2 regions of the Nonomuraea polychroma genome follow, and region 1 is predicted to be linked to the other one. Evidence: riboswitches for the same ligand, from Rfam matches in the RefSeq annotation. Region 1 holds a riboswitch; the other holds the start of a gene.
The links. Region 1 has a riboswitch for cyclic di-AMP ahead of EDD27_RS57460 (C40 family peptidase). Riboswitches for the same ligand answer to the same signal wherever they lie in the genome.
Positions count from the first base shown of each region.

Region 2: linked by a shared signal. The riboswitch ahead of EDD27_RS57290 (C40 family peptidase) and the one ahead of EDD27_RS57460 (C40 family peptidase) in region 1 are both predicted to bind cyclic di-AMP.

Region 1 is NZ_SAUN01000001.1:10,107,035-10,112,363, reverse strand. It holds gene EDD27_RS46920 (epoxide hydrolase family protein) at 1-1,075, shown strand, start outside; gene EDD27_RS59120 (zinc-ribbon domain-containing protein) at 1,234-1,518, shown strand; cyclic di-AMP (ydaO/yuaA leader) riboswitch at 1,901-2,038, shown strand; gene EDD27_RS57460 (C40 family peptidase) at 2,041-2,604, shown strand; partial or broken gene EDD27_RS57455 (transposase) at 2,592-2,757, shown strand; gene EDD27_RS46890 (ABC transporter ATP-binding protein) at 3,276-4,298, opposite strand; gene EDD27_RS46885 (ABC transporter permease) at 4,295-4,996, opposite strand; gene EDD27_RS46880 (ABC transporter substrate-binding protein) at 5,018-5,329, opposite strand, start outside.
Region 2 is NZ_SAUN01000001.1:9,069,881-9,075,209, forward strand. It holds gene EDD27_RS41690 (RDD family protein) at 198-686, opposite strand; gene EDD27_RS55995 (RDD family protein) at 796-2,310, opposite strand; gene EDD27_RS41710 (amino-acid N-acetyltransferase) at 2,408-2,965, opposite strand; cyclic di-AMP (ydaO/yuaA leader) riboswitch at 3,243-3,393, shown strand; gene EDD27_RS57290 (C40 family peptidase) at 3,489-4,442, shown strand; gene EDD27_RS41720 (helix-turn-helix domain-containing protein) at 4,452-4,664, opposite strand.

The sequences.
Region 1 (5,329 bases):
AGAGCTGGTCGAGTACTGGCGCGACGGCTACGACTGGCGCAAGGCCGAGGCGGCGATCAACGTCTACGAGCACTACCGCGTCGAGGTCGACGGCGTCCCGGTGCACTTCATGCGCAAGCCCGGAGCCGGCCCCGACCCCACGCCCTTGATCCTCACGCACGGCTGGCCCTGGACGTTCTGGCACTGGTCCAAGGTCATCGACCCGCTGGCCGACCCGGGGACCCACGGCGGCGACCCCGCCGAGGCGTTCGAGGTGATCGTTCCCTCCTTCCCCGGCTTCGGCTTCTCCAGCCCGCTGCCCGACCACCCGGACATGAACTTCTGGAAGGTCGCCGACCTGTGGCACACCCTCATGACCGGCATCCTCGGACACTCCAGGTACGCGGCGGCCGGCTGCGACGTCGGCGCCCTGGTCACCGGCCAGCTCGGCCACAAGTACGCCGACGAGTTGTACGGCATCCACATCGGCTCCGGCCAGAAGCTCACCCTGTTCAACGGCGACCGGGCCTGGGACCTCACCGGTGGCCTGCCCCTTCCCGACGGCCTCCCCGCCGACATCCGTGCCCGGCTCCTGGCGCTGGAAAAGCGGTTCGCCGTCCATCTGGCCGCGCACGTGCTCGCCCCGAGCACACTTGCCTACGGACTGACCGACTCGCCCGCCGGGATGCTCGCCTGGATCCTGGAACGCTGGGCGAACTGGAGCGACAACGGCGGCGACATCGAGACCGTCTTCACCAAGGACGACCTGCTCACCCACGCCATGATCTTCTGGGTGACCAACACGATCGGCACCTCGATCCGCACCTACGCCAACAACAACCGCTACCCCTGGACCCCGTCCCATGAGCGGCAGCCGGTCGTCGAGGCGCCCACCGGCATCACCTTCATCGGCTATGAGAACCCGCCCGGCGTCACCACCGACCAGCGCGTCCAGCACTTTCTCGGCAGCGACCGTGCCGGCTGGTACAACCTGGTCAACCTCACCGCCCACGACCGCGGCGGCCATTTCATCCCTTGGGAGATCCCCGACCAGTGGGTCGATGACCTGCGGCGAACCTTCCGCGGACGCCGATAGCCGAGCCGCGCCGCGGGTTCCGCTTTCGATCAGAAACCTGAAGGCAAACGGAGGTTGTCGATGAGTGGAGTGTCCGTGACGTGCGACCCCGCGAAGGTGGGATTCGATCCCGGGCAGCTGGCCAGCATCGATGACTACTTCGCCGCCGGCGTGGTGCCATGCTGCCGCTTGTAGGAGATCAGGATGGGGACGTCGGCCGGCGGGAGCGATGGGCTCGGCTCCAGCGCGAGTTCATCTCCAACCTCTCAAACCCGGGGCTCAGGCTGGAGGAGATGCAGCCATCGTCCATGGATCGCTGCCTATGGCGATGTTCGAACGCCGGGTGCGGGTATGCTTGGTCGGCGATCTTGCAGTTGCGGACCCGGCGCAACCCGACGGGCGGCCCGGAATGCTGGCGGAAGCGGAACCGCGCAAGCAGATGTGCTCACGCACCTCATCATTGATCGTCTTGGGGCGCCCCCCGCTCTATTTTGGGTCCCACGCGTCGAAACCCCCCGCTCGTTGAAGGCGTGGATGACATCGCGGACGTAGTCCTCGCGGACCTGGCATCAGCGTGGTGATGTCCTTGACCGTCTGGCCCTGGACGGACATCAGCACCACGATCGCCCGGCGGAGTTTCACCGGGTTCTTCGCGGTCCGGCTGATCCGTTGCAGCTTCCGGCCCTCCTCCATCGTGACCCACCGGACGAACACAGCCACTAACTGCTTGGCCTCGCCCGGCACGTAGGGCGGCGCCCTACCGACTCCTCTCGGTTAACGAACACACCGTCTCATGCTCCGGACGACCGATTTTAGATGGTTTACAACTCTTTGACCGTTTCGTTAGAGTTCGTCCCGCCTAATCCACTCACCGTTGTGTGGAGCCGGGGACCCAAGTTCTTTCTGGGGCGAATCGGCATCGCCGTAGGGCCACTTCCAGGCCCGAGCCCGTCAGCTAACCCGGTAGGCCGCATGGAAGGACAGCAATGTCTCGCATTGCCATCTGCCTGGCGGCAGCCATCGCCGGGATCACTCTGGCCGCTCCGGCCCAGGCCGCCCCCCACGACCCCACCACCCTGACCGGCCCCCAGGTCAAACGCATCCTGCAGAAGCGGCAGCCCACTCCCGCCTGGAAGGTCGCCCTCGACTTCGCCATGAAGAAGCGCGGCATCCCGTACGTCTGGGGAGGGACCAGCGACAGCGGCTACGACTGTTCCGGGCTCATGCTCAGGGCGTACAAGCACGCCGGGATCGAGTTGCCGCGCACCGCGGCGCAACAGTACAACGCGTTCTCCAGGAAGATCTCCTGGGACGACCTCAAGCCAGGTGACCTGGTCTTCTTCCACGGACTCGGGCACGTGGGGATGATCTCGAAGCCCGGCTACATGGTGCACGCACCGCGCAGCGGAGACGTGGTCAAAGAGGAACGGCTCTCCGACTGGCGCAGGGAGTCCTTCGTAGGCGCCGTACGGCCAGACCCCAAGGGCGTGCGGCTCTCCATCCAGCAACGCAAGACCCCCGCACCCTCGATGCTCACCGCCACTGTGTGACAACGGCGGCGGGGCGCGGGCCGACCGGCGTGCGGCTGGTCATCTCCGGCCGGCACGCCGGCTTGGTCGCCGCGCTCAAGCGCTCGTTCCAAGGCACGCCCATTAGCGCTGCCGGTCCACTTCGCTCGCAACTTGTCGGCGCACGTGCCCAAGACGCCGGTCCTGGTGCCGATCCTGTGCTCGTACTCCGACATGACAGCCCCCTGTGCGTAACGCACACGTATGTGCCTTTGTAGGCCGTTCAATCGCCGCCCGAGCAGATCGCCCGCCTCGACAAGGCCCTTACCGAGGCCGGGGAGCCGGGCCTGCTCACCGAGATCTGGCTCGTGGTCGATCCCAGCACCGGTCTGCCTCATGCCCAGGTGCCGTGCCTGACATTGCCAGCAAGCTGGTCATCCCGACAGGCAAGTACAAGGGCCAGCATCCCTCGGTGGCGAGCGTGTATCGCGTCCTGGCCGATGCCAACCGCGCCGGCGACGTAGCACCGACCGCCGACCGCGCCCTGATCGACCCTCGTGCGGTGGTGGTTTACTGGCCGAGATCAGCCGCGGGCACCACGGCGATCGTTACTTCGGCGGAGGTCCCGGCACCAGGCGAACGGTGTCGCCCGGCTGAGCTGGGGCGAGCTCGTGGGGATCGGCCGGGCGGGCGCTGTGCTAGAGGACGTCGTCTCAGTCAGCGTTGATCAATGACCGCGCGTGCCGAATCCTGACGCGGACGTGGCTGCCGATCGGTGGAAGCTCGGTGGCGAGCACGTCGCCGGGGTGCAGGCAGGTCAGCGGGCCGGTGGAGGTATCGACGTCGACGCGGGTGGCGATGCCGAGTGCGACGGTCCGGCGCAGCGTTCCGGTCACCACCTGTACATCATCGGTTTGGTCAGCGGGACCGTCGGATGGGTCGAGGACGAGCTGTGTGTGCTCGGGACGCGCCGCGAGTGTGTGCGTTCGGCCGGTGAGAACCGCTGGGAGGAGGTTGGTGAAGCCGAGCAGTCGGGCCGTGTCGGCGTCACTGGGGTGGTCCAGCACCTCGGCAGTCGGCCCGTGCTGGCGGATCCGGCCGTCGATCAGCAGCGCGGTGTCCTCAGCCAGGGCGAGGGCCTCCTGCCGGTCGTGGGTGACCAGGATCGTGGCGGTGGGCTGCCCGGTCAGCGCGGCGCGCAGGTCGGCGAGCAGGTCGGCGCGGGTAGTGCTGTCCAACCCGCTGAACGGCTCGTCGAGCAGCAGTACCCGAGGTCCGACCGCGAGTGCGCGGGTGATGCTGACCCGTTGAGCCTCGCCTATGGACAGGCTGCGGGCATCCCGGTCGGCGAGGGGCGCCAGGCCGAGCGCCTCGATCCACGGCCATGCGCGGATTCGGGCCTCGCGGCGGCTCATGCCGCGAAAACGCAGTCCGCTGATCACGTTGGCGGTCACCGTGCCGCGGCGCAGGATCGGCCGTTGCAGCACGGCCGCGATCGCGTCGCGCATCAGTGAACGCGTCGCGGGGCAGCCGTCGAGCAGGATCTGTCCGGTGACGCGGTGGCTACTGAGCAGGCCCAGCGCGCGCAGCAGGGTGGACTTGCCGGCGCCGTTGGGGCCGAGCACGGCCAGCGTGCGTCCCGACGCGACGTGCAACTCCGGGACGCTGAGCAGTTCCCGGCCGCCGGCGTGCACGCGCAGGTCTCGGCACCCGATCCCGGTGCTGAGGCCGCTCACCGCAGCACTGTCCGTCGCTGTTGCATCAGAGTCAGCGACAGATTCACGGCGAACGCGATCAGCAGCAAGATCATGCCGAACGCTATCGCGAGCGAGAACTGGCCCCGGCTGGTGGCCAGTACCGCAGCGGTGGTCAGCACCCGGGTCTGTCCAGCCAGGTTGCCCCCGACCATCTGCGCGGCCCCGACTTCACTGACCACCGCGCCGAACGCAGCCATTGCCCCGGCCAGCAGCGGCAACCTGGCCTCGCCCAGCAGTGCCGCGAACGCGCGGATCGAAGTCGCTCCCAGAGCCTGCATCTGAACCCGGAAGTCGGGATCGACCTGTTGCAGCGCGGCCGCGACCAGTGCAACCACGATCGGGGTGGCGATCGCGGCCTGAGCGATGACCATCGCGGTCGGGGTGTAGAGCAGCCCGAGCCCGCCCAGCGGCCCGCTGCGCCACAGCAGCACGGTGACGAACAGGCCGACCACTACCGGCGGCATGCCCATCCCTGTATTGGCTGCCGCCAGGACGATCCGCCGGCCCGGGAAGCGTGCCAGCGCCAGGGCCGCGCCCAGCGGCAATCCGATCAGCAGGGCGATCGCGGTTGCGGTCAACGAGACTCGCAGGGTCAGCATGATGATCGACCAGCTGTCCTGATCCCCGGAGAGCAGCAATCCGATCGCGTCTATCAGCCCGTCGAGCAGCACGTCCATCAAATAGCTCCCCGGCCAGGCTCACTGGCCCAGTTTCGCCTCGTCCGCGCCCGCGTCCGGGGTGAACAATGGTTGGCCGAACTTCGCTCCCCCGAACGCACCGATGAGCCGCTGCGCGGGCGGGGAGACGATCCAGTCGGCGAATGCCTTCGCTCCGTCGGGCTGTACCCGATCGCCTGCTTTCTTGGTCATCTCGATGACGTGGTAGATGTTGAGCAGGCCCGGATCGCCCTCGCTGAGCACCTCCAGCGCCAGGGTGCCGCGCTGGGTGAGATAGGTGGCCCGGTCCGACATGGTGTAGGCGGCCTTCTCGCTGGCGATCCGCAGGGTCTC
Region 2 (5,329 bases), 1.0 Mb from region 1:
GGAGCGCGACAGGCCTCATGAGCGCAAGGCGACAACCGCCCGCACCCGACCATAGCTGCACACAGATGCGCTGCGTGCGCCAGGGGCGCCAACATCCGGCAACCCGGACGACCCATAGCCTAATGCCAGTCTCTCCAGGCTCCTTACCGGATCAAGCGAAATTTTTGCGAAAAGGCATCAGCGCAGGTACGGAAGGCTCAGCGAAGATCTTTTACGACGCGCGTTCCGGCCAGCCTGTCATGCGGTCCCCGCTCCAGCGGCTTGTCGATCAGGATGAGCAGGCCGACGCCGAACAGCAGCATTCCAGCCAGCAGATTGACCACTGGAATGCCCATGAGCATGAGCGGCCCCGGATAGACCAGGGTCCGTTTGAGCGCGGCAGACGGCGGAAGCTTCGCCGGGGCCAGACGAATCCGCATGATCGCCTTGCCGAACGTGCGGCCGTACCGGGAATGAGCGCGCCAGTCGTAGGCCGCATAAGCCAGTCCCGCCGCGAACCACGCGCACACGCCGGGCAGTCGGCCGCCGAAGACGTCCAAGACCCCGACAGTTCGAAAGATGGCCCAGAGCGCGATGAACAGAATGTAATAGAAGACCCCGAAGACGAGCGCTTCAATGAGGCGGGCGGCGAGCCGTTCCCACCATTCCGCCGGCCGTGCGTCCGCTCTCGGCGGCGTCCCGGCCATAACCTCCACCTCGCGTCGGGACTACGGGTCTCTCTCATTTTGGTACGGCCCCGCGGGCAAAACATAGGGGCCGGCGGGAAGCCGGCCCCTATGTTTACGCGAGGGAGGACTACTTGATCTTGACCACCACGGTACGCCCGAACTTGTCGGCGAACGTCTGCTGCAGTGGCTTGTCCCACAGCATGGAGGCGCCGTTCAGGGCGCACACGAGGGGGGCGAGCAGAACTCCGAGGGGCAGCCAGTAGAGGATGTAGCCGCCCCACGTCCCGAGCGCGCGCTTGAGCGCCGCGTCGTTGGGGATGCCGCCAGGCGGCACGGGGCCTCCGACCTGGACGACCTTGATGCCCATGATCATCTTGCCGATCGTCTGACCCTTCGTCTTGTGCATGAAGAAGTCGTAGCCGACGTAAACGGCAGTCAGGGCGAGCGCTATCAGGATGCCGAGGACGAACGAACCGACCAAGCCTGAGGTCACTCCGGTGGTCGAGTCATAGCTCGCAGCGAAGATGAGCGTGAAGACGATCGAAATCACGACCATCACGATGCCGAAGAGCACACCGTCGATGAGCCTGGCCACCAACCGCTGCCACCACTCCGCCAGCGGAGCGGGCGCGCCCGGCGGCTGCACGCCGACCGGCTGCCCGTAAGGCTGGCCGTACCCAGGCTGACCGTAGGCGGCCTGCTGCGGCTGCCCGTAGGCCTGACCGTACTGCTGCTGGTCGCCATACTGCTGCTGGCCGTATTGCGGCTGCTGGGCGTAGCCGGGCTGGGACTGCGGCTGCTGACCATAGCCCTGCTGCCCGTAACCCTGCTGCTGGCCGTAGCCAGGCTGGGACTGGGGCTGCTGACCGTAACCCTGCTGGCCATAGTCCGGCTGGGACTGCGGTTGCTGGCCATAGCTCTGCTGCTGGCCATAGCTCTGCTGCTGGCCGTAACCCTGCTGACCGTAGTCCGGCTGCGCCTGCGGCTGCTGACCGTATCCCTGCTGCTGGGCCCCATACTGCCCGGACGACGGCTGCTGACCGTAGCCCGGCTGGGACGGCGGCTGCTGACCATAGCCAGGCTGGGACTGCGGCTGCTGCCCGTAAGCCTGCTGCTGACCGTAGTCCGGCTGGGACTGCGGCTGCTGCCCGTAAGCCTGCTGCTGACCGTAGTCCGGCTGGGACTGCGGCTGCTGCCCGTAAGCCTGCTGCTGACCGTAGTCCGGCTGAGACTGCGCCTGCTGCCCGTAACCGTGCTGCTGACCGTAGTCCGGCTGAGACTGCGCCTGCTGCCCGTAAGCCTGCTGCTGACCGTAGTCCGGCTGAGACTGCGCCTGCTGCCCGTACTGCGGCTGCTGACCGTATTGCTGTTGCTGGCCGTAGCCCTGCTGGTCGTATTGCTGTTGCTGACCATAGCCTTGCTGCTGGCCGTATTGGGGTTGCTGGCCGTAGCCCTGCTGCTGGCCATAGCCCTGCTGGCCATACTGGGGCTGCTGCCCATAGGCGTCGTCCGCCCGGTAGCCGACCACAGTGACGTCGGGATCCGGTTCGCCGGGGTGGCGACCCGCGTTCTGCTGCCCGTACTGAGGCACAGAGTTCTCGCCGGATTCGTCCTGTGGATACGGCGGCTGTCCGGTGCTCACCGTGTCACCTCGCTTCGAGTGCGCATGTGGCACGTGTCAGGACACATGCCTGTGCTGCCCAACGTATCGACATAGGTATCAACAATCACCTTTCCAGCTAGTCAAGGTCTGCGTCATCCGATGTCAGATGGAGCAGCATGCGGGTGTTGCCCAGGGTGTTCGGCTTCACGTGTTCCAGGTCGAGGAACTCCGCGACACCCTCGTCGTACGAGGCCAGCAGTTCGGCGTAGACCTCAGGTGAGACCGGCGTGCCCTGGATCGGCTGGAAGCCGTGCCTGGCGAAGAAGTCCACCTCAAAGGTCAGGCAGAATACACGCCGCAGACCCAGATCGTTTGCCTGCCGTATGAGTGCCGAGACGATCCGGTGGCCGATGCCCATGCCGCGGCACTCCGGATCGACGGCCACCGTGCGGATCTCCGCGAGATCCTCCCACAGGACATGGAGCGCGCCACAGCCGACGACCCGCCCGCTCAGCTCGGCCACCCAGAACTCCTGTACGTCCTCGTACAGGGTCACCGTGGTCTTCTCCAGGATCCGGGGGCCGGCGCCCGCGTAGATGTCGACCAGGCGCCTGATCGAGCGCACGTCGGGCGTGCGGGCACGCCGGACCACCACCGCGGTCTCCGGCGTCGTCAGTTCGGCCACCTGCTCCATGGCTCTCCAGAGTACAGATGTCATTACGGCTCGGCCCTAACTCCGACGTCCGGCCCCATCCGGTGACCACCCGTCAGCCACATGCGCACCAGCCCGGCGTCTTCCGGCGTTCGGCGGAAGTAATGACAAAGAGGACATAAAGTCTCTTCTGTACGGTTGATCACGAGATCACCTTGTGACCCCTCAGTTGTGAAACCTCTACAGATCGAGCAGTTCTGGTTGAGCACGAACCCGGAGTGCATTAGTGTCCAGCGACAACGTTCCCCGCGTGTCGCACGCGGGCGATACGCCCAATTCCCGCATGGGGAGCCGGGGACCCGCCGGTGGCAAGCTCCGCACGCCACCACTGGGGTGAATCCGAGTTCTTCGGTAGGGCTGCTCCGGCCCGAACCCGTCAGCTAACCCGGTAGGCGTCAACGAGAGGAGCTGGTTGGTGAAGCGCACGCACGGCCGTGGGGGGAAGTCGGCGGGCAGGCATGCCCGCCCTCCGGAACGGGCCCGGCTCTCGCGCCTACTCGGTGTGGTGAGTCTCACAGTGGCCGCGCTTCTGTTCGCCATCCCCGCCGGTTCTGCGTCCGCGGACCCGGAGCCCTCGCTCAAGGAGCTTTCCGACCAGGTCGAGAAGCTGCATGTCGAGATCGAGACGCTGACGGAGCAGTACAACGGCCAGCGGGAGAAGTACAAGATCGCCAAGAAGGCCGCCGACGCCGCCCAGAAGACGCTGGCCGACAGCGAGGCCGGTCTCGCCGCCAAGCGGGCCAAGGCCGCCCTGCTCGCCCAGAACGCCTACATCACCGGCGGTCTGAGCCGGGCGCTCGCGTTCACCTCGTCCACCGACCCGAAAAAGTTCCTCGACCAGGCGGCGACGACGTACGCGCTGGAGCAGCAGCAGGGTGAGCAGGTCAACCAGCTCGCCAAGGCCATGGACGCCGCCAACCGCGCCAGGGCCGGCGCCAAGACCCGCATGGAGGAGCTGCAGAAGATCGTCGCGGATCTCGACGGCAAGCGGGACAAGATCACCAAGCTTGTGGCCAAGACAGAGAGCAGCCTGTTCAGGCGGGCCATGGGCGAGGCCGGCCGGCCCGGCACCCGCGCGGTGCGCATCAACCTGCCGATCCCCGGCAACGGCAAGGCGGCCCAGGCCGCCAGGTGGGCGCTGACCCAGCAGCTCAAGCCGTACGTCTGGGGCGCCGAGGGCCCCAGCTCCTACGACTGCTCAGGCCTGGTGATGGCGGCCTTCCAGCGGGTGGGCATCTCGCTGCCGCACTACACCGGCGACCAGTGGACCGCCGGACGGCACATCGACAGGTCCGAGCTGCGCGCGGGCGACCTCGTGTTCTTCTACAGCGACCTGCACCACGTCGGCATCTACCTGGGTGGGGGCATGATGGTGCACGCCCCGCGGACCGGTGATGTCGTGCGCGTCGCGTCCATCGCGAACCGGCCGTACGCGGGCGCGGTGCGCATCGCCGACTAGGCGCCGGCGTCAGATCAGCTGGCGCCGCGCCGCCCAGGCCACGGCCTCGATCCCCGTGGCCACCCCGATGCGGTCGCAGATCCCCCGTAACCGCCTGCGTACGGTCCGTCCGCTGATCTCCAGACGTCTGCCCACGCGATCGACCGTGACCCCCTTGGCCAGCTCCGCCAGCAACGCCAGATCAGCATGGCTCAGCGCGACGCCTTCAGTGAGCACATCCATCGGGAGCCCTCCCCCCCAACAGCAGAACTCGGACCTCACAACGGGCCAAAGCCGCTCGTCTCGCAGACGGTAAACGCATCCAGGAAAGGTCGTCAAGCGCAAGAATCTTCGCACTTGACGGGCACTATTGACATGATCCGTTATATGTGACGTACTCGCGATATGGCGGCCACACCGTCGTCACAATGAGCGATCTCGTTGAACGGTTCCGTGGGTCCCACCCGGGGGCCGATGGGCCCGGCCGAGGTCTTGGGTTTTGACCCCAACGACCTGACTCTCTGCGTGAGCCATACGCCCGCTATCGCGAGATGAGCGCGTGCGGCGCGATCTTCCGCGCCCGTGCCGGGCTGGCCGTCGCCACCACCCGCGAGCTGTGCGGAGCGATGCCCCGCGACCCCCGCCGCGGCCGGGGCTCCGGCCCGCAGACGGAAAAGATCCAGGTCAGCCGGTTGCATCGCCCCTCTCGGCGGACCCGCCCGACCGCTCCATGGTCAGCAAGACATCCACACCGCACATGGTCGAACGGCTCCGCTCCCGCATCGAGGCGATCATCGCTGAGCCGATCGGCGCGTTGCCGGAGGAGGCGGAACTGGTTTCCGGCTTCGCCTGCCCGACTGCCCGTCATGGTCATCACCGAGACGCTGGGGGTGCCTCCAGAGAACCGC